3 regions of the Staphylococcus haemolyticus genome follow, and region 3 is predicted to be linked to each of the others. Evidence: predicted binding sites of a transcription regulator. Region 3 holds the regulator's gene; each other region holds the start of a gene.

Region 1 (10,455 bases), 410 kb from region 3:
AAGATTTAGTTAATATGATTGGTTACAAAGCTAGAGATTTATAAAAAGTAGCCCTTAAATGATTACTGCAAATTCGATCATTTAAGGGCTATCCCTATATCATTAATAATTTAAATTTTAACTAATTCCAAAAAGGCTACTAATTGGACCCCATGGTAGGATGATACCTAACGACATAGTAATAATTATTAAAATAATTGTTGCCCAGAATAAACCATGACTTGCTTCGTGTTTCTTGCGTTTAGCAATAGATACTTCCATTAGTGCAACTACCGCTATACCACAAAGCATCTTCAATGTTAACAACATATGGTTGCCTCCACCACCATGGCTAGCAGCCATGAATTCTTGAATTAACAACCAGAACCCTGAGAATAAAGTGAGTAACATAAAGACTCTTAATGCCATTTGTAATGGTTTAAACATAGGTGTAGGACCTTGTGATTTTGAAATATGTAAAAATGCAATTACATATAAAATAATTGTCAACGCCCAACTTGCAATATGCATATGTAACAAGACCGAATTCCCCCAATACTATTTATTACCTTTTTACTTACCTATCATATCACATAAACACTTGAACGTATTGTTAAACGATATAAGAGATGGGTGTGGAACTAAAATAATGGTTTTGTAGAATTTCCATGTGAAATTCTCTTTGCTGGGGCCCCTGAATTAAAACGCTTGTAACAAGTACGCTTTTATTTCTGACAACTATTGGCAATATATAATTAGAGCCTGGGACATTGATTTATGTCCCAGGCTCACCTGCATTTACTGATTAGAATTAAGAAGTACTTATAATATAAGATGTCTCAATTCAATCATTTATTATGAACTAATTATGATAGACAATCCTTATAGCGTTTTTGAACTATTAATTAATCTTTAGCAATATAAGTAGTTAATGTACCAATATTATCAATAGTAACTTTTACTTCATCACCAGGTTGCAAGAACTGAGGCGGTTGTAAACCTGCACCTACTCCAGCTGGTGTGCCAGTAGCAATGATATCTCCTGGATGTAATGCTACATATTTAGAAATTTCTTCAATTAAATCATCAATTTTATTAATCATTTGACTTGTATTACCATCTTGACGAATATCATTATTAACTTTAGTTACGATATTAACATTTTCAGGTGTTGGTAACTCATCCTTAGTTACAATATAAGGTCCCATTGGGCAACCACCTGTCAAACTTTTAGATAGAAATGCCTGATCTTGTTCATTTTGCGCCTTACGATCAGTAATATCATTAATAATTGTATATCCGTAGATGTAGTCTAATGCTAATGCTTTCGGAATTTTTTCTCCAGATTTACCGATTACGATACCTAATTCACCTTCGTAATCTAATTGATCAGTGATATCTTTATGATTTGGAATTGTTGATTCATCACCTGTTAATGATGATGCTGCTTTGGTAAATACGTATAATCGTTGTACCTCATGATTTAATTCACTTGCGTGATCTTGGTAATTACGACCGAATGCAATAACATTATTTGGTGGTGTAACTGGTGGTAAGAATTCAATGTCATTAAAGGCGATTTTGAATTCATCTGCTTTACCACTATCTTCAGCCGCTACAACTGCTTTACGTACTTGTTCTTGGAAATCTAATGTTTGGTTTTGTTGTAATCCCTCTAATAATGTTTGAGGGTGGAAATCACCTTCTCCAAATTCCGCAAATACCTTTTTAAGATCCCAAACTGCGTCTTCACGCTTAACTTTTACGCCGTAAGATTCAGCGTCTTTATAATTGAATGATAGAAATTTCATTCAGTATCAACTCCTCATCTATATCTTAATACATATTATAACTTTAATCTTTGCTAAACCACAAATATATATGTCTGAAATTTTAGAAATTTAATACACACTTCATTTATTGGATTAAAAACCTATTAAACATCTTCTTCAATACTCATTTGACCAAATTGGAAGAAATAAAGGTAACCGTATACTTTAGAATTTAAAATCGTTTCTAATGTGTTTTTATAATATTTCATTTGAATTTTATACTTATCACGAAGTTGTATACCTACCTCTTCATCTGTCATACCTCTACGCTTATTAAATGCATCTGTTTTGTAATCTACAAAGTAATATTGATCGTCTTTTAAAAATATTAAATCAATCATACCTTGAATAATTGACACATCTTCATCTGATTCAGGCATTTCATCTACACGCGCTTGATTTACGACAAATGGTAACTCTCTATAAACTTTGTCAGCTTGTGTAATAGTCATATACAAGTCACTTCTAATAAAATTCATAACTGCTTCAAATTGAATATCTTTTTTAGCATCTTCTTCAATAATATGCTTTTCAATTAATTCATTAATATAGTCATTCAATTCTGTTTCAGTTATACGCGTTTCTTTAAATGGTAGATGTTGCATGACTGTATGCATTAAAGTACCAATTTCATTTGCTTTACGCTTTTTATTTTCACGTAAAAACTTAGGTCTCTCATAAGTTGATACACCTATACGGTACTGTCTTACCCTTTCGTAACTTGTACCACTTTCTTCTGTTTCTAATTGACGCTTTAATTCTGAAACAGACTGTTTAGATGGTTTCTCCGTATCTTTTAAATACGGATATTTAAATGACAATTGATCATTAATTTGTTGTTTTAATGTCTTATCATGCGAGCCTTCTACTTCTAAATCTGAAACATCGCGACTTTCTTGTTCTGATTCACTGTCCTCAATCGAAAGTTCTTCAAATTGTGCAATTTTAATATCTACAGTAGGACGCAGACTCTCATCTAAATTATCAATGGATTTCTCAAACTGATACTCTGGTAATAAAGATGTAGATTGGTATTTAGCCAAAATACTATATATTAAATCAAAAGGTCGATCTGCTGATAACCGCTTATGCAATGCAATTTGATTACCTGAAATTGGCAATCGCTCAAGTTTTTCTAATGTTTCTTCCTTATCAATAGTACCAATAAGAATGAGTTGCTCTTTCGCTCGCGTTAAAGCTACATACATCAATCGCATTTCTTCAGAAATAAGTTCTTTTTCAGTAATTGATTTAATGACAACTGACGATAATGACGGATAGGTTACATTTTGTTCTAAATCAAAATAATCAATACCTAGACCATATTTTTGATTTAAGATGAGTGGTTTACGTAAGTCGCCTTTATTAAAATTCTTTGAAAGTTCCGAATAAATAACATATGGGAACTCTAAACCTTTACTACTATGAACTGTCATCATACGTACCACATTATCATTAGGACCTATAACATTCTCTTCACCAAAGTCTTTATTGCGTTCTATTAGTTCGTCAATAAATCTTATAAATTGATACAGCCCTCTAAAACTTGAATTTTCAAATTCTACTGCTTTATTAAACAATCCATATAGATTCGCGCGTCTACCTTTACCACCAATAAGACCACTAAAATATTGAATAACGTAATGATCATTATAAAACTTATCAATTAGTTGATACACAGGATGAGATTGACTATATTCTTGATACATGTTTATATCATCCATAAAATGTTCTAATTTCTCAACTAACAAAGGGTTCGCTTCTTGATCTTTCATATAATGCAATATAGATTGATAGAAATAATCATCGTTCATACTTTGAACTCGAATGTTTGCTAATTCATCTTCCGTAAATTGGTATATAACCGATCTCATCAATCCTACTAAATATATATCTTGTAAAGGATTATCAACGGTTCTTAAAAATGATAAGACGAGACGTACTTCAGTTTGTTCAAAGTACCCTTCCTTACTATTTACATGGAACGGAATATTATAGTCTTTAAATACATGTTGTAAATTGCGCGCATTTTTCAACCCTCTTTCAAGTATGACGATATCTTTGAAAGTAGCTTGTCTATAAGTTTCTGACTTCATATCATAAACTTGTTTATGCTCAATAATATATTTAACTTGCTCAGCAATATAGCGAGCTTCTTGTTCTGACTTTTCTAAATCATTATCGCTACTTTTATCTTGAATTAATGCATGTAGTTCAAGAGGCATAGATTTATCAGAATATTTAGTAGCACCAAAATAAAGTCTCGCATCAGCATCGTACTCAATTTCACCTACTTCTTCATCCATCATATGGTCAAATAAGTAGTTTGTTGTGGCGAGTACTTCTTTACGTGAACGGAAATTCTTAGATAAATCGATACGTAACCCTGATTGATCGCCATCTTTTGTGAAACGATGATATTTATCCATAAATAACGTTGGATCAGCCTGTCTAAATTTATAGATAGATTGTTTAACGTCACCTACCATGAATAAATTCCCATTAGATTCGTCACCACGTTTAATTTTAGATATGATTGCTTCTTGTACTTGGTTCGTATCTTGGTATTCATCTACTAAAATCTCTTCAAATTGTGATCGATATTCTTTAGCAATAGGCGAAGCATTGCCCTCTTGGTCAGTTAATATTTGTAAAGCGAAGTGTTCATAATCAGAAAAATCCAGTACATTGCGACTACGTTTTTTTTCAGCAAAGCCATTAATAATATCCTTAACGATTTGTACAAGGTATTGAATTCTAGGAGCCAAACGTTTCATATCTACTTTTAAATCTTCATAAGAACGCATTAGATACTTATTTTTTACTTCCGATAATAGTTTTTTATAATCATCATAAAAATCTTTAGCGTTTGTTAAAAACTGAGAACTTATACCTTCATCTTCATTAGTATCTTTTAATTTTTTTGTTATTGTAGGCAATTTTTCAGAGGTATAATTAATGATTTCTTCAAAATTTATCACATTACCCTCAATCATTTTTTCGCATTTAAATTTTTCTAGCTTGATAACATCTAAATGCTTTTCCGCCTCTATACAATTTAGAAAGTTATTTTCCGCTTCTAACAAAGTATGATATGCAGCTTTGATATAAATTTTCGATAATCTTTCTAATTCGTCTAGATATAATTTATGTTTATTATCGTCCGTGTAAATTTCAACTAATGAATCCAACCACTCAAACGGTGAAGGATTGGCTATACTGAAATTATAGAAACGTTTTAACAAATCTCTAAAATTATCATCATTACGATCACTTGATAATTGTTCTACTAAAGTAAGAAATTCAATATCCGGTGTATCATAATGTTTTTCTAAAACTTCATCAATAGACTGTTCAAGTAACAGCACATTCTCTACATCACTAATTGTGCGAAAATTAGGATCCAAATCAATGACATCATAATGCTGTTGAATAATCTTTAAACAGAAGCTATGTAATGTCGAAATTTGTGCTTGATGAATTTTAATGCGTTGATTCTTTAAATGTTCATTGTTAGGATTTTCTATTGCCGCTTGTTGAATACGCTGATCAACACGATGCTTCATTTCTCTCGCACTTAAATTAGTAAAAGTAACAACGAGTAACTTATCAACATCTATTTCATCTCTAATGATTTTTTGAATAATTCTTTCTACTAATACTGCAGTTTTACCAGACCCCGCTGCTGCAGCTACTAATATATCTTGACCATTAGCATATATACTCTTCCACTGTGCATCTGTCCATTGAGCATCTTTAGGTTTGATGGGGATGTTATTCATTATGATCACCGCTTTCTAACTCGACATCTTGTATTGCTTTGATAGGATCTATAGTTTCATCTACATGGCGATAATGTTTACTATCAATAATAGTATCCACATGGCACACTGATTGAAAATTACAAAATTGGCATGGTAATTGGTCATCGAACTTAAGTGGTGCAACTTCGGTATGACCTTCCATAATATTTGTAGCAGTCTTTATAAAGTTGTCTTTATTATGTTTGATAAATTTATGAATTGTTGTTTCATCAGCGACACTGCTCCCCCTACTTCCAATACTTCCGTCTTTCTTCAGGCTAACTGGAACAATGTCGGATTTACCAATTTCTTCTAAACGAATATCCAATGCGTCTACTACATCCATATCGCTATTAACTAAGCCACGTAATTTATATTCTTTTAAAAATGCTTGTTCAAGTTTGTCCTGTGTTAAAGCATCATCTTCCAATTCTCCCCAGTCTTTAAAACTGAGACGTTCATCATGTACATGGAAATACAATAGGCCACCTGGTTTAATTTCATTAGATAATCCCAGACGTTGGGCATTTTGCAAAGCAATATCCATATAAGTCATCATTTGCATTTGTTTACCATAATAAACCTTTTTTAAATCTAATTTCGCACTGGGATTAGATGACTTATAATCAATAATATTAATGTAGCTCTTATCATCTTTAGTGTAAGCATCTATACGATCAATTTGTCCTCGTATATTAACTGGAATGCCTTGTTTTGTAATTAATGGTTGTGCAATAAGTTCTTCACTGTTGTTCGGTGTCTTTCTAAACCCTGCTTCGAAACGTTGTGGTTTGAACTTTGTATTTTTATTTTGATAGCGTAATGCTTTCAAAGTACTTTCGACAATGACACCAATTCGTTTTGACACATACCGATAGTATGCATTTGAATCCATGAGATTAAATTGGACTTGAGGTAAAACATTTTCTAAAGCTTCAACAGTTAAAGCATGTATCTTCTTATTATCAAGATTTTTAAAGTCTCCATCTACCTTATCCGAAATATACTTCAATGCTGTATGGAAAATATTTCCTAAATCAAAATTTTCAAGCTTATATTTCGTACGCTCATTTAACCTTAAACCATGATTCGCATAATGTTTAAACGGACAATCATTATACCCTTCAAATCTAGATACACTTGCGTTAATTGTTGAACCATATAAAGATGCAGCCAATGGTTCATCTAATTTCACTGTTTCGTTGTCATATGTCAACGCAGTTAATAGGTACTCTAAACCGTTATTCAATTTGTCATTATCACGCATGACTTGATAAGCATCAACCCATACATCAGCGACCATCTCTGCCTCTAGCCAAGCTTTTAAAGATTCGAATAAGACGACTTTAGTTTGATGTGGATGCTCCATTAACGATAAAGGTTGTGCATTATGTTGATAATGAATATTCATTACTTCTAACCCATTGAACAACCCTTGTATTTGGTCTATAAATGGACTTTTTTCTTTATCCTCACCTTGTGCACCCATTAAACTATATGAAAATGTAACTTGTTCACTGCCTCGTGTCATTGCAATATAACAAACAAACGCTTCATCCATTTGTAAGATATCTGATGTAGGACTTAATTCAACTTGTGCTTGTTGTTCAAACACTTTCTTTTCTTCATCTGTTATTAGACTAGAAGAAGAAACCGGTTGCGGCATAGCACCATCGTTCATTCCAACCATATAAATATGTTTTTTATTGTCTACTTTCGCTAAGTCCATTGTCCCTATACTCACTTGATCGAGGGTTTGAGGAATCATTACAAATTCTAATTGTTCTAAACCAATATCAAATACCTCTAAAAAGCGTTTAAGAGTCATTTCTTCATTATCAAATACAGTGACTAAATCATCTAAAATTTGAATAAGTCCATTCCAAATTTGATCTATTTCTTCAGCTTCTTCATGACGACCATCGACGTCCAATTGGTCACGGTGAGTCATTAAATATTTAGGTAAATCAAATGCCTCCATTGTCTCATAGAAAGCTGTCGCAAAACCTCTCACATTTTCTGCTTCGTTCATTGCTTTTTCAAAAGTTAATATTTTATCAATAATATCATTTTTTAAATGAACTACTTGCTCGAAATCTTCTCGCTCTTCAGTAGTTAATTTATGTTCTTTACGTCCCATTTTCGTAAAGTTATCAATACTAAACAGTTTTTCATCAAGCCAACGTTTGCCATAAACACCACGTTCAACGACAAAGTTCTCTAATAAATCAATTAAATATGCACTATCCTTAAAGTGATTAGTTAGAATATTGGTTTTAATTAAACGCATCATAGGACTAATATTCCAGTTTGTTTGAATAACTTCCAAAAGTGAGCGTACCATTTCCATGATCGGATGGTGTGTCATTGATCTTTTAGTGTCAATATTAAATGGAATATCGTACTGTGGAAGAACAGAGTCAAATAAATATGCATAAGCTTCATCACGATACAAGATAGCAATGTCTTGATATCTATATTGCTTATCACGTGTATCTTTAATAATTTGGCGAGCTACTTCATTAACTTCTTCACGTATACTTGAGGATTCTAAAATATTAATACTGCCATCGTAAGCGATAGGATTAATTTGCAATGCGTCAAATTGTTGTTCCAGTTGTATTAAATCTTTATTGTTAAAACGATATTGTTGTTTAAAGAATTGTTGTTGTAATTCTATGTTTAAATCTTTAGCAATTTCCTTTAAATGTGTTAATACCTCTGAGGGTTTTCTGAATAAACTAAATGGATCTTCATTACCATCAGTTGTTAAAAGAACAGTAACTTTTTTGGCGCTTTGAACGAGTGCTTTAATAATTTGATATTCCAATGTAGAGAAGTTGTGGAATCCATCTATGTATACCTCTGCTCTTTTAATCCATTCTGATTGACTTAAAATATCAATAAAATGATTTAAACTATCCTCTGAAGTAATAAATTCGCCATTTATGCGTTCCTCAAAATACTGATAAATAAGCGATATATCTTCTAATTTATGTCTAGTTCTCGTCTTCAAGTCATTATCTTGCAAAAATGTATGTAAATGTTCTGGCGTAACAGAATATTTCTTAAAATCTTGAATTTGTTCACTTAACTTCTCACTAAAACCATAATAATTTACTTGTGATTGATATAGTTTTAATTCCGATTTATGTTGTTGAACTAAATCATAAATCATCATCTCGGTAGCCGCTTGCGTTAGTCGTTCTTCAGTTAATCCTCCAACCTCTTGAAAAACTCTATAACTTAAGCGTTCAAAGTGAAGCACTTCAGTTCTTAGACTTCCATTCAATTCTTTATCATTAACAAATGCTTGTTCTAATTGAAAAGTACTCTGTGTTGGTGCTATTAAAACAATTGGATCGCCTAGAGGATCCTCTTTCATTTGTTGCTTAATATTATCAATCATATGATGAGATTTGCCTGTCCCTGCTCTGCCAATGTATGCGTTCAACTCCATTATGCCCACACTCCTTTGAACTTATTTTAACACAGAACATACGTTCTTAAAAATGTTTTGTTAGGTCGAAATATTGAACAAAAAAAGACTGGCGGAATCTCTATGAACATTCCATTACCAGTCTTGCTATGTTAAAAATTAATTCATTAATACTAATTTTCCTTATTTTTCATTATCTGGATTAAAATTAAACTTAAATTCACTGAATGGCCAAAATCTAAATGATACTTTACCAACAATTTGATCTCTATCAATTAAACCAAACGCCCTACTATCCTTACTGACTTCTCTGTTATCACCTAAAACTAAATATTTACCTTTTGGTATGATATTTGATTTAGGATTTGCATTTAGTAAATCTTTAGTTTCAAATGAACCCGTAATATATTCACCTTGTTTACGTTTTTCATTGTAATCAAGATAAGGTTCATTTATCTTTTTACCATTAACATATAGTTTATCATTTTTATAAATAACGTTATCGCCAGGTACACCAATGACACGTTTAACATAATCGTCTTGTTGATTCGCATGAAATACGATTACATTACCTTTTTTTATGTCTCCAACTTTATATCCTAGAATGTTAACCATGACGTGTTCGCCATCTTTTAGTGTTGGATCCATTGAATCGCCTTTTATAGTATATGATTTAGCTACGAAGTTAACCATTACCCATACAAGTAATAAACCTACCGCTATGGCAACAATCCATTCAACTATTTCTTTCTTCAATTTTAACACCTCCTCTACTTATTAAACTGATAGGTAAATTCTTTAAACGGATAATACTTTAAACTAACATCTCCTACGATATCGTCCTTATCTATTAATCCATATGTTCTTGAATCACTTTGTTTATCACCATTATCATTTAAAATAAAATATGAATTTGGCGGAATAATATCACCATCAGAATCATGTAAATCTCTTATTGCAAAATTATTAATATCTCTATTTTTAGCATAAAATTTATTAACTTGTCTATCATCTCTATACAATTTACCGTTTCTAACTTCAATTGATTCACCTGGCTTGCCGACCAATCTACCAAAGTGTAATTGATTATTATGTCGATACATGATAATATCTCCATCCTTCAACATGTTAAAGGTAACTTTAATTTTATTAATAATGACACGGTCACCTTTATTCAAAGTTGGTGACATATCATCAGTTTGAACTACAGCACTTTTAACTAAGAACATTTGTATAAACATGACAAACAGACAAGCAAATAGGAATGCTACAATCCAACTTGTCACTCTACGCACTTTGTCACTCCTTGTCTGAACCCATGAAATAGCCCTCGACTTTCTTACCAACAAACCATAACGCTATAGTAACTATTAATACCATTATTGCTCTAACAGGATGTGTG
Region 2 (10,455 bases), 1.2 Mb from region 3:
TGAGTACTTTATTGATTTTACATATAAACATAATAATTCAACTTCTTTAACTTTTAAATTTAGGATTTTGTTAGTGAATTTTAATAGTTCCAATATTGAAAATCTTAAAACTAAGTATAAGTTGAAATATAATGTTCAAAAGAAAAAGGTTGAATTTATCTTAGATAATGTCGAAAATTTACTATCAATTAATGATGAAAATAATAATCTAAGTAAAGTGTTTGAAAATGGAGAAACTTACGATTTGAATGAAATTTCAAACTTAGACTTCAGTCCATTAGTTAATGCTGATATTGATAATATTTATATTAATTTAAAAATCAATGATATTGAGTATATAGTTAGATTAAGTGAATTTGTAAATAAACCGGTTCCAGTTTCAAGTTCTAATTTAATAAAAAAGGTTTTTGAGAAAAAAGAATCTATGATTGTTAAAGATAATATAGCTATTCAAGATACAAATGAATATTATCTATTTAATGATTTTAAAATCATAACGCAAATTGAAAAATCAATGATTGAAAACAACTTTACTAATGGAGTTATTAAAGATAACCAGCTAGTTGGTGAAACAAAAAGTTTACCACCTTTAGTAGAAAAAGCATATAAGCAATTGTGTGAGGTAATAATTCAGAAAAAAACAGTTCCTAGTTTAATGTATTATGATGAGGACATTAGTAGAGCTGTTTCTAATTATTGTGAAACTATAGAAGAAGTATTGAAAAGTTTAACTGATAATGAAAAAATCACTGAAAAAGAAATATTAAATGTACATGAATTAGGTACTGTGACCGATGATAACAATATATATTTCACCTCATTACATCCACTAATATTAAGATATGAATTAAATAAAACTGAACGTTTTAATGATGATGAAATAAGTGAAAAAGTTTTTAGAAAATATAATCCTATCGGTTTATTACCATATTTTGTAGATGTAGAGTCTAATTATTATTTCGCTAACTATACTGAAAGTGGAGCCAGATGGATTACATATAAACCTTTTGAGACTACAAATAAAATGAGCTCAGAAAAAATGCAGTTTATTATTAAAACACGTTTGAACAACTATAAACAACACTTTAAATATTTATTTGATATTAATAGGAACTATGCACTTAAAGTAAGGTACATTGATGTTAAAGATTATAAGACAGTTATTAAAGGAACTATTGAACACCTTTTAGATCAAATGAAAGATATACAATCAATTCATTATTTAAATCCAGTAAATGTATATATGGATGCTATTGAAATTATTGATAATATATATGCTTTATATAACATTAAAGACAGCGATGAATTATTAGAAGCATATAATATAAAAATTCCTAGTAATATTAAAAAGAAATTTAACGAAGAAGATATATTGGAAACAATAAAATCTAAAATAAATATATTCGTTAATAAGCAAGAAGAAAATATCTATCACATTACGTTTTTTAATTTTAATCAAGAACCTAAGTTTAGTGTGAGCAATCTTAAAGAAATTTACTCTTCTGTTACTAGTAAAGGTCTATTATCAAATATTAGCTATACTAAAATAGGTAATTCATATTTATCTGGATTTGGTACGAGAGGTATATCAGAGAATAACGATTTAATTTATAGTGCATTATTGTGGAATAGTTTTGTTTCTAATAATAAAAATTATCGATTAAATCCATATAAGAAAGATGAAGGAATCGTTAATAATGTTATTAGTATCGAAAATCAAAACCTTGATGGTGTTTTTAACGATACGAATTGGGTAACATTTATAGATCCTTCTGTTGATTTATCTTATTTCAATAGTAATGATTATGATTTGTATGTTATTCATTATAATGATCAAACTTCATCGTTTAATTATGAATCAATTACTGTAACAAATGATACAGAACAATATAGTAATATTCTTAAAGAATTTTTAAATAAAGTTAACGTAGATTATACTCCACATAATATTGATAATATTATCCGATCTTTCAATATCCTTAATGGTGAATGGCTTTTATCAGTTATAGGAAATAGAGGGTCTAAATCAAATTACGGGGATCATTCTATTAGAGAAAAATTAAGTATTATTTCAGCATATAAACAAGTGTTATCAATATTAGCCCATGAAAAAATAACTTGGATTCCAATTTCTATGGAAGAAGTACTTCGAGTGAGTAGACAACAAGGTCTGGATGCAAGTTCAGATGTTTTCTCGGCTAAGGAACTTAATCATAGTGGCTCTATTTCAGATGACTTGTTATTTATAGGCTTAGAATTGGAAGAAGAAAATGCAAATGTCCATTTTATGCCAGTTGAAGTAAAAGTCGGTATTAATCACACTAATGTGATTGAAAAAGCTAAAGTACAAATAAGTCATTTGTTTAAAGTACTGGAAAAAGAATTGATTACTCCATCTTCTCAAGTTTTAACTCAAGATTTTTATAGACAATTTTTCTTGAATTTATATTTTGGTAATTTAAATAAATTTATTGAAAATGGTGTAATTGTGGATGAAAAGATGCACTACATTTATGAGAAAAGAGCAGAAATTTTAAACGGTAACATTACTTTCTCTACTAAGATAAAAGATGAATATGGTATAGGAATAGCAGTATTATTTAATCAAGAAAATAGTTTCAGAAAATTAATTAAAGACAGCGAGAAAAATGTATATGAATTACATTTAACTGAACTAGATGCGTATAATGACGCAGAAAAGGATTATGAAACTGTTAAACATGAAATATTAAACAATCAGAGAGGGATTGATTTAGCAAATTTACTAGTTTCCCATACAAATTATAATCTAACTAATGAAAATAGTGATGTATCAACTTCCACTCTTGAAGATGAAAATAATGTGAACAATGATTCTAATAAAGTGGAAATTCCTCCTACTAATGATTGGGAAGATAAACCTTCTGTTATTGAGGAAATAGATAGAACTGAAGAAAATCACGATTTAGAAAATGTGAGAATTTTATTAGGAAATGCAAAAGGTAGTACTGAAAAAGTGTATTGGGAGTATGGTCATAAACAATTACCTAATCGCCATATATTAATTAGCGGCAAATCTGGACAAGGTAAAACTTACTTTATGCAATGTCTTCTATATGAAATGGCTAAAAATAAACTTGATAGTTTAGTAGTTGATTACACAGATGGTTTCTTAAACAACCAATTAGAAGAGGAATTCACACGAAAACTAGGAAATAATCTCAATACTAAATTTATTTTTAGAGATAAGCTTCCGATAAATCCTTTTAAAAGAAATGAAATAGACTTAGGTGGCTTTACCGTGCCAGAAGAAAATGATGATATAGCAGATAGAGTAGTTCAAATTATAGATTTCGTATTTAAACTTGGTATCCAACAAAGTAGTTTATTAAAAGAATCTATCAAAAGTGGTTTAGATATATATGGCGAAAACTTTACTTTCACTAAATTAAAACAAAGATTGATTGATCAAGAAACTACTAATGCTAATACTTTAGTTGGAAGAATTGACAAATTATTAGATAAAGACCCGTTTGCATATAACAACAACGAGTTTACTTGGAATGAAATATTCAATAATGAAGGTAAAGTAACTATTATGCAATTAAAAGGTTTTGTTGCAAGTATTCAAAAAGTGATAACTGAATTCTTACTATGGGATTTATATAATTTTACCGAACGAGAAGGAAGTAAAAATGTTCCTATCCCTGTTTTATTAGATGAAATGCAGAACTTGAATCATAAAGAAAGTTCTCCTACAACTAAAATTTTAAAAGAGGGTAGAAAATTTGGATGGTCTTCATGGCTTGCTACACAGTCTATCAGCTCTATAAAAAATAACGGAGGAGATATTTCGGCACTATTTAATGCCGCTGAGCAAGTTCACTTTGCCCCACCGGAAGATCAAATCGCCTTTATTAGTAAGAATAAAAATAATGACGAAAAAAGAAAAATGGAACAAGATTTATCATCATTAAATAAAGGAGAATGTTTAGTAATAGGTTTTTCTAACATTAATGGAGAACTAGTCAAAAAAACAGAAATTGTTGAAGTAACTTCTTTAGAAGATAGGGAATAATTAAACTAGGCCGCCTAATGGGTAGTTATAAGACTACTCATTAGGCGGTTGTTTTAATTGTCTTTATTATTTTGACTGCTACCCTGAGCTGAACTACTTGAACTTTGTGTTGAACTACTGTTAGTTGTCGTTTTATTTTGGGTGCTAGGTTGTGTTGTTGATGGCTTTTTCGTAGAAGGTTGTTGTGTACTTGGTTGTTGTGTTTGTGTTTCTTTAGTATTCTTTTCTGAAGTAGCACTTTCTGAACTATTTTGTCTTGAACTGTTTTCTTTTGTTTTAGATTGTTGTGTTTGAGTTGTCGAGTTATTTTGTTGTGTAGAATAACTTTGTTGCGTGTTTACAGTGTTGTTTGACGCTGATTCTGATTGTGCATTTTCTCCATTATCAGATGTAGTAGATTGCTCATCAGTTTGTTCTTCTTTCGTTTTATCTTTCTTCTCTTTTTTATCATGCTTCTCAGTTTTATGATCATCACTCGAATTTGAATGTTTAGTACCAGTTGCTGCAAAGAATATTGAAAAACCTAAAGCAACAACAAGTAATAAAATGACGATACCTGCCAATACTTTTTTCAAGGTGTATCCTCCGTCCTTAATTCATTTCTTTATCTTATTATAATAAAACTTCATAAAATAGATAGTATTTACACAATTTTATAATATTAAATTTTGTTTACTAAAATTTTTGATAAATAGGTCTTAAGTACAGTGAATGTTTGTATGTATTGTGCGATAATATAAATGAAGTGTAATTCTAATATAGAAAGAAGGACTAACATGAATAAAGTAGTTAAAACTATTGCCTCAACAACATTAGCATTTGGAACACTTTTAGGAGTGAGTAGCGCGGTATTACCAGTACAAGATACTGCCCATGCAGCAACGCAAACTAAAGGGTATTACTACTCTTATAATGGTTACGTGGATAAAGACGCTAAATTCTTAACAGACAAGAACTTTATTAACGCAATCAAACATGACAACATTAAATTTAATGGTATCAAACTTGCTAAAACAAATAGCACAACTGTAAAAGAAAAGTATAATCAGAAATTTACTGGCGTAACAAGCAATGGCAAAAAAGCGAATAAATTACAATTTATAGTTAAAGGCGATTTAACGTACAGTCAACTTAAAAAAGCTTATGGTAAAGATTTGAAAAAAGTAAAAGGCAACAATAATGTTAAAGGTAGCGGTATTTACGTTTATAAACCAAATAAAGATGGTTTAGCAACATCATTTGTTCTTAATAACAATAAAGTTGTAGAAGTAGATATTAGTTACGTAGGCTTTACAACAAGTAAATAATATTTAGAAGAGCGCATAAATGGGACTTTCTCATCTATGCGCTTTAATTTATCTCTAGTTAAAATAAAAATCATGTTTCAGTGATATGAGTCACCAATTACGCAGCACACTTACTCTACATTACAAATAACCTCAAAATCGAGTTTCATCGTTTGTGAACCATTCTCATTACTAATTGTGATACAGCGATTTAGCGAATCGATACGACGTATATACGCAGCAATTGATTGAATATAGCCATTTCTCCAATAACTAATCATTGCCAATTGGTGCTGTGTGAATTTATAAGTGAGCTGTCGATTGATATTTTCGAATTGATCATCTGACAATGAAGGCATGGCAATTTTATTCTGTTCCTCAATAAAATCATTCAATCGTTGATATTGTTCTGGCATTGTCGCAAAGGGAGCCCACTTCACCATGCCACGTCCTTGAGGAATATTAGCGTCTAAATATTGTCTTGGTATTTTACGATAATCAGTTTCATATTTATATTCATCTGGCGCATTAGGATTTGGAATCATGTTAACCACCTCAAATTCATTATAGAACATATGTTCGTATTTTGGAAGTGGTTTTCTACAATATAAATTAATTTTATATTTATTTTGGAAAAGTAAAAAAGACTATATAAAAGAGCCATAAGTTTAACAAAGGGGAAGTAAACTTATGGCTATAGTCATTACATAATATAACTTTTTGTGAAGGAGTTAATGGGGATGTTACTCCTATATTTAGTATAACATAATTTATATAAAAACATTATTTAACGATTTATGAAAATTAATTTTGTGTAATTATAAACAACATTACATCAAATATGAAACACTTCTAATTAGTTAAACAAAATTGTATAACAGTCATGAATAGCGTATGATATGTTTAGTTATAAAGAAAGAAGGCTTCTAATTTGAGAAAAACTACAAAAACATTAGTCACAACGACATTAGCACTAAGCACATTATTTGGTGTAGGTGTTACGAGTGCATTGACGGAAACATCTATTGCACATGCTGAATCTAAAGCTACGACAAACACAACTCATTCTAAAGCGAACGCGACATCTGCATATTACAATTATAAAGGATATGCAGGTCAAGACGTGTCATTTGTATTAGATAAACATTTTAAAAATGCAATAAAAGCTGAAAATGTCACATTCAATGGTATTAAATTGAAAGCAACAACATCATTTAAAAATGTTAAAAAATATGATCAATATTTTAGAAACGTTTCGAAAGATGGTAAAACGGCATCATTACTTGATTTAAACGTAACAGGTAAAATGACATTGGATCAATTAAATAAAACTTACGGTAAAGATTTACAAAAGGTAAATAACCATAAGCATAATACAACAGGCATCTATTTCTACCAGCCAAATACAAAAGGAATGACAGTATGGTTTGATGTAGATAAAGGTAAAGTTGATCGCGTAGTAATGGGCTATAGCACTGTAAAACAAGCTATGAAAGAAACAAAATAACTTAACTTGAAAGACACCTCAAAAGTTGGATGATAAATCTCACTTTTGGGGTGTTTTTATGTAAATAATTAAGTTTATAACAGAATTTATGAAATACCCCACACAAAGAAAGACAAAAAAATGATACGTTAAAAGTAAAACATAAATATAGCGTAGGCTGTATAGGGATAGAGGGAGTTTATAATATGAAAAAGAATAAACGTCTAGATCTCATCGCAACGGTAGTTAAGAATAACCGATTTAACAAAAAGGAAGAGATTGCAGATTACATCGATACGCATTTCGGGGTACGCTATAGCGTAACTACGATTTCAAGAGATTTGAAAGAATTAAAGATTTTTAAAGTTCCAGCTGTAAGTAATCAATCCTATTATAAAAAGTTAGATAATACGCAACAAATGGATGCTAAAACGAAACTGCTACATTATTACGACAGTGAAATTAAAAGTATTATAATAAAAGATAGCTACATACTTATCAAAACATCTCCAGGATTTGCGCAATGCATTAATTATTTTATTGATCGAATGAATATTAATGAAATATTAGGGACAGTAGGTGGCAATGACACATTGATGGTACTAACTAATTCTGAAGAAATGGCTAAATATGTGCATTATAAATTATTTAATCATAAATATTCAAATTAATGTATAAAATATAATGTAGATTTACTTTTTTATATTATCTATAATAGAGTGTAACGCACCTAATTTATAATGTTCATAACCTAAGTAGTTATATAAATGTAGATACAAATCACGGGTGTTTATAAATACAGAATGATGCATAAAAAACTTTTTGGTTAGACATCGGCATGTCAACATGAATGAAATATACATAATAATCACTAATCACCTAACATTATTGTATATTCAATCAAAAATATGCATTGAATAACCAAAAAGCATGAATTAACACACATTTACAATGTGAAAACAATCACATAATGAAATATGAAAGCGCTTTATACTCTAGTTGTAGATAAATAAAGGAGGAAATGAATATGACTCAAGGACCTATCCAAGTAAACAGTGAAATCGGCAGATTGAAAACAGTATTACTCAAACGACCTGGTAAAGAACTAGAAAATTTAGTACCAGATCACTTAAGTGGCTTGCTATTCGATGATATTCCTTATTTAAAAGTGGCACAAGAAGAACACGACAAATTTGCACAAACACTTCGTGATGAAGGTGTAGAAGTTGTTTATCTAGAAAAACTAGCAGCTGAAGCCATTGCAGATAAAGATGTGCGTGAACAATTTATTGACGATATTCTTGCAGAATCTCAAAAAACAGTCTTAGGACATGAAGCTGAAATTAAAACATTCTTTGCGACATTATCAGACCAAGAATTAATTGACAAAATTATGGCTGGTGTAAGAAAAGAAGAAATTGAACTTAAAACAACACATCTCGTTGAATATATGGATGATAGATATCCTTTCTATTTAGACCCAATGCCTAACCTTTACTTTACACGTGACCCTCAAGCATCAGTAGGTAGAGGTATGACAATCAACAGAATGTATTGGAGAGCACGTCGTAGAGAATCTCTATTTATGACATACATTCTAAAATATCATCCAAGATTTAAAGATGCAGATGTACCGGTATGGTTAGACAGAAATTCACCATTTAACATCGAAGGTGGCGATGAGTTAATTCTTTCTAAAGATGCTTTAGCCATTGGTATTTCAGAGCGTACATCAGCACAAGCGATTGAACGCTTAGCACGTAATATATTCAAAGATGAATCTACAACATTCAAAAAAGTGATTGCGATTGAAATTCCAAATAGCCGTACGTTCATGCATTTAGATACAGTATTCACAATGATTGACTACGATAAATTCACAGTGCATTCAGCAATTTTCAAAGAAGAAAATAATATGAATTTATTTACAATTGAATACGATGAAGCCAAAGACGACATTAAAATCACACATTCTAATAAACTACGTGAAACGCTAGCAGACGTACTTGGCGTTGAAAAAATCGAGTTTATCCCAACTGGTAATGGTGACGTGATAGACGGCGCACGTGAACAATGGAATGACGGTTCAAACACGCTATGTATACGCCCAGGTGTGGTTGTTACTTATGACCGAAACTACGTATCAAACCAATTACTTCGTGATAAAGGCATTAAAGTGCTTGAAATTACTGGTAGTGAACTTGTTCGTGGACGTGGGGGCCCAAGATGTATGAGCCAACCATTATTTAGAGAAGATATTTAAAGTATTTCGAGCAAACGTAAGGACTTTTTTGAAAAATACATCGCAGGGAAAGTGATGTAGAAATATAACACAAGGAGAAGGGTTTGAAGCAGGATTACCAGACAATTGAATAATGATGCTTCAAGCCCTTAATTTAAAAGTAATCCTCCTTAGAAGGGGAAATGAATTATGAATGAATCAGACACAAACAAACTTGGTAAAACGTCACTTATTGGTTTAGTCATTGGTTCTATGATTGGTGGCGGTGCGTTCAATATCATTTCTGATATGGGTGGTCAAGCCGGTGGTTTAGCAATTATGATTGGATGGATTATTACCGCAATCGGAATGATTTCACTCGCATTTGTCTTCCAAAACCTCACTAATGTAAGACCGGACTTAGAAGGTGGAATTTACAGTTATGCACAGGCTGGATTTGGCGACTTTATTGGTTTCTCAAGTGCTTGGGGCTACTGGTTTGCTGCGTTTCTAGGTAACGTAGCCTATGCAACATTATTGATGTCAGCAGTAGGTAACTTCTTCCCAATCTTCAAAGGTGGTAATACGCTACCAAGTATTATCGTCGCTTCTTTCTTATTATGGGGTGTGCACTTCTTAATACTTAGAGGTGTTGAAACCGCAGCTTTTATCAATAGTATTGTAACTGTTGCAAAGTTAATTCCTATATTCTTAGTCATCATTTGTATGATTGTAGTATTTAATTTCGATACATTTAAAGCAGGGTTCTACGGAATGACAAGCGGTGGTACAGGTATATTTAGTTGGGGCGATACAATGTCTCAAGTTAAGAGTACAATGCTTGTAACCGTATGGGTGTTCACTGGTATTGAAGGTGCAGTGGTATTCTCAGGTCGTGCTAAATCGAAAAAAGACGTAGGTACTGCTACAGTAATTGGACTTGTTTCAGTACTTGTTATTTACTTCTTAATGACTGTATTGGCACAAGGCGTCATTCAACAAAATCAAATTGCTGATCTTGCAAGCCCATCAATGGCACAAGTGTTAGAACATATCGTTGGTCATTGGGGTTCAGTACTCGTTAACATTGGTTTAATTATTTCTGTTTTAGGTGCATGGCTTGGTTGGACATTACTAGCTGGTGAGCTACCATTTATAGTGGCTAAAGATGGCTTGTTCCCGAAATGGTTTGCTAAAGAAAATAAAAATAAAGCACCAATCAATGCATTATTAATTACAAACATTCTAGTACAAATATTCTTAATTAGCATGTTATTTACAGATAGTGCATATCAATTTGCGTTTTCACTTGCATCAAGCGCGATTTTAATTCCGTATATGTTTAGTGCCTTTTATCAATTAAAATACACAATTGAGCATAAAGGACACGCTACAGTGAAACAAT
Region 3 (10,455 bases):
TATTTTCTAATTGAAGTTTTAAATCTGAAATTTGTTCTTTAGTCTTTTTAATACTATTCTCTGTTTCGTTGTATTTTTGACTTAAAGATTGGTATTTTTTCTTGTTTTCTCTCAAAGTCACTTTTTTATCAAAAGTGTTTGTTAATTGGAATATCTCCTGTGTTATTTCGTCAATATTCTCGTTATTAACATCTATTTTAGCTATATCATTATTTAATTTATCAATTAAATTCTTATTTTCTTCTTGCTTTTGATTATTCTCTTTTAAGTATGTTTCATTTTGTTTAATTTCGTTAAAAGCTTCACGATACTTATTTATGTTTGAATAAAACTGTTTAGTTTTATCAATATATTCAGACTTAATGTTAATATCTTCTAATTGTTCATTTAAAATTTCTTTTTCTTTCTTAAATTTCTCTAATTTAACATTAAGTTCATTTAACTCTTCAAGAATAGAATTTAGCTTAACCTTAGTATTTTCATATTTTTGTTCTTTTGTGTTTCTTTGATTATACAATTGACTCAAGGGTTTAATTTCAATAATTTTACGTAATTCAGCTTTTAATTTTTCAATACTATCTTTGTTTTTTTCTAGTTGCACTTTCTTATCTTTATTTCGATCGAGTTCTTTAAGTGATTCTATTAATTTATTGTTTTCTTCAATTTTTCTTTTTATAGCTTCAAGCGCATCATTGTGTTCAGATTTTAATTGTTCATATTCTTCATTTAAGTGTTGACCTACTAGTTCAAACTGAGGTATTGCTTTAATAATGTCTTTGGTTTGCATACTATTCAAAGATTTAAATTGAATTAATTCATCATTCTCAAATGTTTCAATATCTTCCCAAAGTATTTGAATCCGACTATAACGTGATTCTATTTGTTTCTTCTCGTCTTTAACTTGATTTAACAATAAATTTTGCATCTCTTCAAAACGGATACTATTGAATAATGTTCTTAAAATACTTTGTTTATCGGAACTATTAGATACTAAAAATTTCTTAAATTCTCCTTGAGGTAATATGAATAATTGTCTAAATTGTTCAGCGTTGATACCTAACAAATCTTTGATAAAACCATTACCAGAGCTGATTTTACTCTCTCGTAGTTCGTAAAGCTGACTTTCTTCATCAAATTCAAAAACATCAAGTTTACCAGGTGTTAAGGAAGTATTCCCCTCTTTAATAAATCCAGCCTGTCTAGATATTTTAAATTTTTTATCGTTAATTTTAAATTCATATTCTACACTCATTGGGGATTTACCATCTGCAAAATGACTTCGTAATTCCCCCTCATTTCTACCTTCTGTAGAAGCCTTACCAAATAGCGCATAAACAATGCCATCAAATAACATAGTTTTTCCCGAACCAGTTTTTCCACTTATTAAAAATAACTGTTCTTTATTTATTTGTTCAAAATCAATAACTTCATGTATGAAAGGTCCAAAATTATTAAGTATTAATTTAGTTGGTCTCAATTATTTAGTCCTCCCTATTGATAACTTGATTTAATAATTGATGTATTTTCTTCTCTTGATAGTTTGTTAAATCTTCATCCGTAATTGTTTTGTAGAAATTTTTAATTATTGTAGGGTCATCTGTAGTTTTAAAATCTGCGTACGTTGATTTATTATGATTTTCAAAAGTGATATTACTAAGCGAAAGTGTATTTGGGTATATCTGTTTAAGGTGGATGATAGGGTCGGTAACATGAGACATATTTTTAAGTTTGAAGTGAAAATAATTATCTTTATTTTTCACAGGAACGTCGCCTTGTATAACAGCCGAGTAGTCACCTTCAATTTCCTCTAACTCTCTTAAAGGTTTTAATTGTACAAACTTAGTATTTATGTCACCTTTTGAATTAATCATTAATTTTTTGTATCCTTTGGCCTGGTTCACTTCAGAAAATGAGTATTGTAATAACGAACCACTATAATCAACAATATTATCTGTAATACTAAATGGATGATGAAGATGTCCTAATAGTACTTTGTCAAAAATATTGAAGTTAGCGCTTTCTACACTTTCAACTGTTCCAATTGTAAGTGGCCTTTCAGATTCTGATGTTTTACCACCTTTTATAGTTAAATGGCCAATTAAAATATTAATTTGATTCGGGTCTATAATCTTCGAAATGTGGTTAATACACTTTTGAGTTGCTTGCTCATATGTCTTGATATCATCATCATCGAAGTAAGCCTTAATTTCACTAATAGTGGCAAAAGGAAGTGTGTAAAAGTTAATATTATTAATAGTTATAGGTGTAGACATTAATTCTAGTTGCGTTCTAATATATAATTGTGAAAACTCAAACCATGTTGACCCATAATTTAATCTTTCTCTACCATCATGATTCCCATTGGTTATAATTGTAGGAATTTTCATATTTACATTTATAATTTTAATCGTTTCTTCAAAAAGTCTAATGGTCTCCTTACTAGGATAAGACGTATCATATATATCACCCGAAATAACCAGAACATCTGGTTTCTCTTCCTTCAAATTATCAATAAGTTTGTTCAATATATAATGTTGATCTTCTAAAAATTGCTTACCATTTAAAATCTTACCTAAATGCCAATCAGCAGTGTGAATAACCTTCATAATGGCCTCCCTTTAGAACATTTGTTCGTGTATATTATATCTTGAATCACACTATTGTTCAAACTAAAAAAGATGGAACAATGATTAATTTAAATTCATTGTCCCACCTATGTTATTAAGCAGCTATTAATAACCCCAACTTGCATCACTTGTAGAATTTCTAATTTGAAATTCTCTTTGTTGGGCCCCGCTCAACCCCGCAAGGTTGACTAGAATTAAAAAAGTTAGTTACAGGTGTATTTTTAATTCAGTCAACTACTTCCAATATGTAATTATAGCCTGAGATATTGATTTATGTCCCAGGCTATACTAAAATTTTCAAAGTAATTTAAAATACATCATTTTTTAATCATTATTCAATTATTTGACAGTTGCTCTTTTCAACTTTTTATATTTATATAACATAGCTAATCTCCAAGGAACAATCATGCTAAACGCAAGTAAGAAGAACATGCCGCCAATTTCACCTGGATCAATTTTACTACTGATAAATATTTTAATTACAGTACGTATAATTAATAAAGAAATTAAAATGATTGGAAATGCTTTTGAGCGCTTCATATAAATTTCAGTACCGTGTACCTCAAAGTGACTTGTCCATATAAGAACAGATGAGAATAAGACACCTAGAATAATTGACTCTAAAATTTCAGTACCAGTCAATCTAAAGTACGGAATCACATACATCAATGCGCCTGTAGCCATGAAAAATGGAGGTAATATAATTTTCTTTTCATTAACAGGAAAGTTTTGAGCTTTCATTCGAATAAAAATTACTACTATACCCATAAATAAAGCAAATACAACAGAAAAAATTAAATACGCCAACGTTACACCTTCTTATATATTCATAAACCCTTACTCTTTATTACTCATTGTAATTTATTTAGATTTTTAAATATTTTTCTTTTTAAATAACACTAAAGTTGTTTTACTACAAAAATAAAGGATTGTAAACCTTAAAGGTACTACAATCCATTTAAAAATTATTTTTTTGAACTTTTCATGTTTTGATCCATGTTTTTATTCATCATTGTCATCATTTGATTGATTTTCTTTTGCGATGGTTTTTGACCCATTTGCATCATCATCATACGTAACATTTCTTCATTAATAGGTGGGTTTTTTTTCAAATAATCCATCATATATTTACGTGCTAAAAAGAAACCACCAACTAGTCCACCGATAAGCGCTACAATGATTAATAAAATTGCTAACCATGTTGCCATTGTTTCACCCACTTTCTATATCCTACTGAATTTTACTAAATTACTATTCTATTTTCAAGAGCTAGTTAGTAATTCTGCATCCATTTGTTATCATAACAAATACTTAAACAAATGTAATACTTATTTTTAGTTAACTTAAAAATTATTTTGTATTGCTCATTCAAATTAAAGAAGACTTTCCAATGAAAGCCTTCTCAGTTCTCTAATTTCTTATCTAATATTAAAATGTGCGAATTTGATTTAATACATTTTCTTTAGTGAAACCATATTTTTCTACGACTAAGTCGCCAGGGGCACTTGCACCAAATTGGTCAATACCTATCACTTTACCTTCAGTGCCTACATATTTGTGCCAACCTAATGGTGATGCCATTTCAATTGCAACACGTTTAGTAATTTCTTTAGGAATTACAGACTCTTTATATTCTTCTGGTTGTTGTTCAAAAGCAAACCAGTTAGGCATTGATACTACACGTACACCTTTACCTTGTTTATCTAAATCTTTAGCTGCTTCAATTGCTAAGCTAACTTCTGAACCAGTAGCAAGTAATAGATACTCAGGTTTAGTTTCAGTTTCGAAAACAACATAAGCACCTTTACGAACACCTTGTTCAACTGTCTCTTCATCTACATCTAAATATGGTAGATTTTGACGAGTTAATACTAAAGAAGTTGGTGTTTGTTCTGATTCAAGAGCTACTTCCCATGCTACTCTTGTTTCATTTCCATCAGCTGGACGAATGACATTCATATTTGGTATTGATCTTAAGCCCGCTAATTGTTCAATAGGCTCATGAGTAGGTCCATCTTCACCTACAGCGATTGAATCATGTGTGAAGATGAATGTTGAATTTAATCCCATGATAGCTGATAAACGCAACGCTGGTTTTAAGTAGTCACTAAATACAAAGAATGTTGCACCATAAGGGTGTAATCCACCATGTGCTGCCATACCATTTACAGCTGCACCCATTGCGAACTCACGTACACCAAACCATATATTTTTACCTTCAGGTGTATTTCTATCATAATCAGTCGCTTCTTTAACGTTAGATTTGTTAGAACCAGCTAAGTCAGCAGAACCACCAAAGAATGACGGAACTGATTTACTTAATGCTTGAATTACTTCACCTGAATCAGCACGTGTTGCTGCATTATGATCGCTATCAAAGCGTGGTAATTCATCTCTATAGTTTTTAGGTAGTTTACCACTAATAGCTAATTTAAATTCATCTGCTAATTCTGGATATTGTTTAGAATAATTTTCTAGTAATGCTTTCCATGCATCTTCATGCTCATTTGCACGTTTTAACATAGTTGTTTGGAAAATTTCATATACTTCTTCTGGCACATTGAAACGTTTCTCAGGATCTAAACCATATGCTTCAAAAGTTAATTTTCTCTCATCTGAACCTAGTGGTGCACCATGAACACCATTAGTACCACTCACGTTTGGAGCACCATAACCGATAATTGTTTTAACTTCAATCATAGTTGGACCATTTTGAGATTTAGCTTTAGTTATTGCTTTATCGATAGCGTCTAAATCATTACCATCTTTTACTAATATGTGATTCCAACCGTAACTTTCAAATCGTTTCTTAACATCTTCAGAGAAGGCTTTATTTAATTCGCCATCTAATGAAATATCGTTTGAATCATATAAAACAATTAGTTTATCTAATTGGTTATGGCCAGCAAATGAAGCAGCTTCATGAGAAATACCTTCCATTAAATCACCATCAGAAGCTAGCACATAAGTATAGTGGTCAACTATATTGAAATCATCTTTATTAAATTTACCAGCTAAATGGTCTTCAGCTAAAGCCATACCTACAGACATAGCAAAGCCTTGTCCAAGTGGGCCAGTAGTAACTTCAACACCATCAGTATGTCTAAATTCTGGGTGTCCAGGTGTTTTAGAACCCCATTGTCTAAATTGCTTTAATTCTTCTAATTCAAGACTGCCTGAAACATGTAACAAGCTGTATAATAGCGCAGAGCCATGTCCAGCCGACAATACGAAGCGGTCTCTATTAAAATAGTCTTTAGATTGAGGATTAAAATTTAAGTGGCGTGTCCATAAAGTATAAGCCATTGGTGCTGCTCCCATAGGTAATCCAGGGTGACCTGAATTAGCTTCTTCGATTGCATCAATACTTAAAGCTCTAATCGTATCAATCGCTAGTTGATCTTTCTCGTTAAACATCTCTAATACTTCCCTTCTACTTTAATCATCTTTCGTATATTATAACTTAAAAATATTGAAATTGATAATCGTTTAAACTGAACGAACTATAATCTAATATTTACTAATCTTTATTTTGTTCTTGTATCTTTTTTAATTTTTCAGGTGTTACATCATTACCTTCAGGATCTATCACCTTTGTACTCTCAATTTGTTGTTTAAACCCTTTTCTAAATGCTTCGAGGTATTTCTTACGTAATTTCGATTGCTCTTTAGCTTCAGCTTCAGTTAAACCTTGTTCCTTTTTCTTTTTAGCAAGCTCATTAATTCTATCTATATTTAAATTATCATTAGACATAACTATCACTCTTTCTATATTCCCATTAATATTTTCTCTTTTACTTCATAAAATATAACAAAAAAGAGGTCTGGACAAAAGCTATTGACATTTAAATAGCTTTGACAGACCTCAAATTTATAATCATCTTACAAATGCGAACACTTTGTAGTTATTTTGTTCCCCATTTGTAGTATTTACGTTCTTATTATCATCTTTAATAATTGCCTTTTTAGAAATAGTATGGTCAGTTATTTCGTACGTTCGTTCCATTTGAGCGTTATGATATAAATTCATGAAAAATACTATAAAAACAACACAAGATATTGATACAACAGCTATATTAGTTAATAATTTATTTTTATATTTATTAAACATTACTTTCACCTCTAGAACATTTGTTTGTATAAATACTTTAACAGAACATCTGTTCTTAGTCAACATAAAAACGAACAAATGTTTGTTCAATATTAAAATCAGTGCTATAATATAGTTAAATAAAATTAGGGAGTGCCTATATATGAGAGAATTAACTAAACGTCAAAGTGAAATATACGATTATATTAAACATGTAGTACAAACTAAAGGATATCCACCAAGCGTACGAGAAATTGGTGAAGCAGTAGGGTTAGCGTCGAGTTCAACTGTTCATGGTCATTTATCTAGACTGGAAGAAAAAGGATATATTAAACGAGACCCTACGAAACCGAGAGCCATTGAAATTGTTAGCGAACAAACTAACGATGCAGTTAATATGGAGGAAACAATTTATGTTCCTGTAATTGGTAAAGTTACTGCCGGAATTCCGATTACTGCAGTTGAAAATATTGAGGAATATTTCCCTTTACCAGAACATTTAACATCAACTCACAATAGTGATATTTTTATTTTAAATGTTGTGGGTGAAAGTATGATTGAGGCAGGTATTTTAGATGGAGATAAAGTTATAGTTAGAAGCCAAACCATTGCTGAAAATGGAGACATCATTGTTGCGATGACTGAAGATGATGAAGCAACAGTTAAACGCTTCTATAAAGAAAAAACACGTTATAGATTACAACCTGAAAATAGTACAATGAGTCCTATTTATCTTGATAACGTTACTGTTATCGGTAAAGTTATTGGTTTATACAGAGAACTGTAGTTTTAATTTCTAAAATTTACGTTAACCTCTCTCTTATATATTTCTATATAAAAAGAACTAGCAAAGTCTACAATGTAAACTTCGCTAGTTCTTTTGCTTTTCATTTTCTTTTTTATTCAAAATTTCTTTAACCTTATCTAGAATATCTAGTTTATTAACATCTTTAGTTGTCATAATATCAACTTCCTTATCAACAAAAAGATACCCTTAATAAGTCTCGTTAAAACACTTAGCCCGTATAATTTTCTGTCCAATATGGTTGTCGTTTTTCATTAAAATCAACGCCTACGCCTAGAGTACTGAAATTTGTATTCAATATATTCTTTCTATGACCAAGTGAATTCATTAACCCCTCATGAGCAAATATACTATTTTGTTGCCCATACGCTAAATTTTCACCTGCCACATTGAAATCAATGTCATCATCTTTTAATCGATCAAAAGGAGATTCACCATCTAAATTGTTATGATCAAAGTAATTTTGTTTTACCATGTCTTCACTATGATTTCTTGCTGTATTGGAGACATCTTTTGAGTAACTAAGTGTATTCAACCCATGCTGTTTACGCTCAGAATTAACTAAATCATAATTTTGATATTCAAAGCTTTGTTCTAATGTTGAAGATGGCGCACCGTAATGTTGAGTCAACCTTTTTTCCATGGCATCACTAACTTGAAGTAATGCAGTAACACCATTGTCATTATGTTTATCATAAAAAACAGTTGTATAAATATTATCTTCATGGAAAACATCATACTCATCGCTACTTATATCAACACGGTATCTACCTTTAACAATTTCCTTTAAAGGTTTACCAAGTCTATCCTCAACAACATTTTTAGGGGTGTTATATTTTACCTTAGATTTAGATGTAATGACATTTTGATTACTATATAAAGCATTGACTTTATTTCCTAAATAGCTAACCATTATGAAATTATCGTAATCATTATTGTAATAGGTATACCATTTAGCGCCATATTCATTAGATGTTACTCTTTTAGGTTTCCCCAATTGATTTTCAACTTTGTCTTTAGACATATTCATCTGAATATTATTAATAGCAAAGTCCTGTTCTGTAGGTGTTTTGAGCGTATTGTTTTTTAAACTCGAATCTTGATTCATAACTTGCTGAACTTTACTTCTTACGTCATTCTGTAATTTTACTAGTGTTTGATTTTCCTTTAATGGTATGAATAAAGCTACAACTAATAACACCAAAGAAAACAAAAGAAATTTTTTAATAACATACACCTACCACTCAAGTTTTAATCCTTGTCCCCATTAAAAATTGAATTTCGCACTATAACATAATCGACAGTTGTTAATGATTTTAAATCTTTTCCACCTGCATATGAAATCGAGCTTTGTAAGTCTTGTTGCATTTCAACTAAAGTATCTTTTAATGATCCTTTATGTTCAACAAACATTTTTTTACCTTCAACATTCTTGTGTTCACCTTTTTGGAATTCAGATGCACTACCAAAATACTCTTTATAACGTTTGCCGTCTAATTCAACTGTTTCACCTGGCGATTCTTCGTGAGCCGCAAATAGAGATCCTATCATTACCATGCTTGCACCAAATCGAATTGATTTAGCAATATCGCCATGTGTTCTTAAGCCACCATCAGCGATTATAGGTTTACGCGCTGCTTTACTACAAATATTTAATGCTGCTAATTGCCAACCACCAGTGCCAAAACCAGTTTTTATTTTTGTGATACAAACTCTACCTGGTCCGATACCAACTTTAGTTGCATCTGCACCTGCATTTTCAAGTTCTCTAACACCTTCTGGCGTACCAACATTTCCAGCAATTACAAATGTTTTTGGAATATATTTTTTTATGTGTTTAATCATTTTAATAACTGAATCTGAATGACCATGAGCTATATCAATCGTAATATATTCAGGAACTAATTGTTTGTCAGCTAATTCTTCTATAAACTTAAATTCATTTGCTTTAACACCTACAGAAATAGAAGCAAACAATCCGTCTTTTTGCATTTTTTGAATAAATGGAATACGAGCTGCTTCGTCAAATCGATGCATAATATAAAAATAATCATTTTTTGCGAACCAATGAGCTAATTCTTCACTCATAACAGTTTGCATATTCGCTGGAACAACAGGTAATTTAAATGTTTTCGGTCCAAATTGGACAGTTGTATCACATTCTGAACGACTTTCAACTATACATTTATTTGGAATTAATTGAATATCTTCATAATCAAAAATTTTCATACTTTTTAGCCCCTATACAATCTTATTTATTAAGTAAAAACGAACGTTTAGTATATTAAATATAAAAATCATTCATTTTCTCACCCTTATATACTTTACAATTTTTTAATTGTCTTGTAAATGGACTAAAGTACTAGATTTGCATTTTACCAACTTGATTTTTTGACACCAGGTATTTGTCCTTTGTGTGCATGTTCTCTAAAAGCAATTCTAGACATTTCAAATTTTCTTAATACACCTCTTGGACGTCCTGTTACTTTACATCTTCGAGTTAAACGCGTTGGTGAAGAATCACGTGGCAACTTACGTAATGCTTCATAATCTCCTTTAGCTTTTAATTCTTTACGTAATTCATAATATTGATTAACTAATTTTTCTCTTTTCATTTCTTTAGCAATTTTAGATTTTTTTGCCATATATTTCACTCCTGTTTTTTAAATCGTAATTATTACGTTTTATATAATAACACATGATTTTAAATTTACAAGACTGATGACTTAATTTCATTTAAATAATTAAAAAAACCGAAGTATAAGATTATTATACTTCGGCAAGCTCTAAGTTTATCTTTAATGTCGTATTTAAAAGATAAGAGATTATTTAGTTTCACGGTGTAGCGTGTATTTATTTAATCTTGGGCAATATTTTTTCATTTCAATACGCTCAGGATTATTACGTTTATTTTTAGTAGTAATATAATTACG

The links. The regulator LexA, encoded in region 3, represses DNA repair genes until DNA is damaged. The targets are predictions, from matches to a motif close to CGAACATATGTTCG.
Positions count from the first base shown of each region.
Region 1: addB (helicase-exonuclease AddAB subunit AddB) is a predicted target of LexA. The motif match lies at 9,108-9,121, and genes of this name have one in related genera.
Region 2: EQ029_RS01405 (YolD-like family protein) is a predicted target of LexA. The motif match lies at 5,912-5,925, and genes of this name have one in related genera.

Region 1 covers NZ_CP035291.1:1,930,543-1,940,997, forward strand. The annotation lists gene EQ029_RS09290 (CoA-disulfide reductase) at 1-44, shown strand, start outside; gene EQ029_RS09295 (YisL family protein) at 118-519, opposite strand; gene EQ029_RS09300 (fumarylacetoacetate hydrolase family protein) at 885-1,790, opposite strand; gene addA (helicase-exonuclease AddAB subunit AddA) at 1,916-5,593, opposite strand; gene addB (helicase-exonuclease AddAB subunit AddB) at 5,586-9,074, opposite strand; gene lepB (signal peptidase I) at 9,237-9,809, opposite strand; gene lepB (signal peptidase I) at 9,824-10,348, opposite strand; gene EQ029_RS09325 (TVP38/TMEM64 family protein) at 10,353-10,455, opposite strand, start outside.
Region 2 covers NZ_CP035291.1:315,433-325,887, forward strand. The annotation lists gene EQ029_RS01390 (DUF87 domain-containing protein) at 1-4,057, shown strand, start outside; gene EQ029_RS01395 (hypothetical protein) at 4,111-4,632, opposite strand; gene isaB (immunodominant staphylococcal antigen IsaB family protein) at 4,834-5,364, shown strand; gene EQ029_RS01405 (YolD-like family protein) at 5,475-5,888, opposite strand; gene isaB (immunodominant staphylococcal antigen IsaB family protein) at 6,275-6,850, shown strand; gene EQ029_RS01415 (arginine repressor) at 7,036-7,500, shown strand; gene arcA (arginine deiminase) at 7,857-9,092, shown strand; gene arcD (arginine-ornithine antiporter) at 9,261-10,455, shown strand, end outside.
Region 3 covers NZ_CP035291.1:1,519,775-1,530,229, forward strand. The annotation lists gene sbcC (exonuclease subunit SbcC) at 1-1,477, opposite strand, end outside; gene sbcD (exonuclease subunit SbcD) at 1,482-2,606, opposite strand; gene EQ029_RS07310 (CcdC family protein) at 2,967-3,434, opposite strand; gene EQ029_RS07315 (YneF family protein) at 3,593-3,835, opposite strand; gene tkt (transketolase) at 4,056-6,044, opposite strand; gene EQ029_RS07325 (DUF896 domain-containing protein) at 6,148-6,381, opposite strand; gene sosA (DNA damage-induced cell division inhibitor SosA) at 6,505-6,738, opposite strand; gene lexA (transcriptional repressor LexA) at 6,881-7,504, shown strand; gene EQ029_RS07340 (CAP domain-containing protein) at 7,734-8,759, opposite strand; gene guaC (GMP reductase) at 8,774-9,751, opposite strand; gene rpsN (30S ribosomal protein S14) at 9,898-10,167, opposite strand; gene rpmG (50S ribosomal protein L33) at 10,348-10,455, opposite strand, start outside.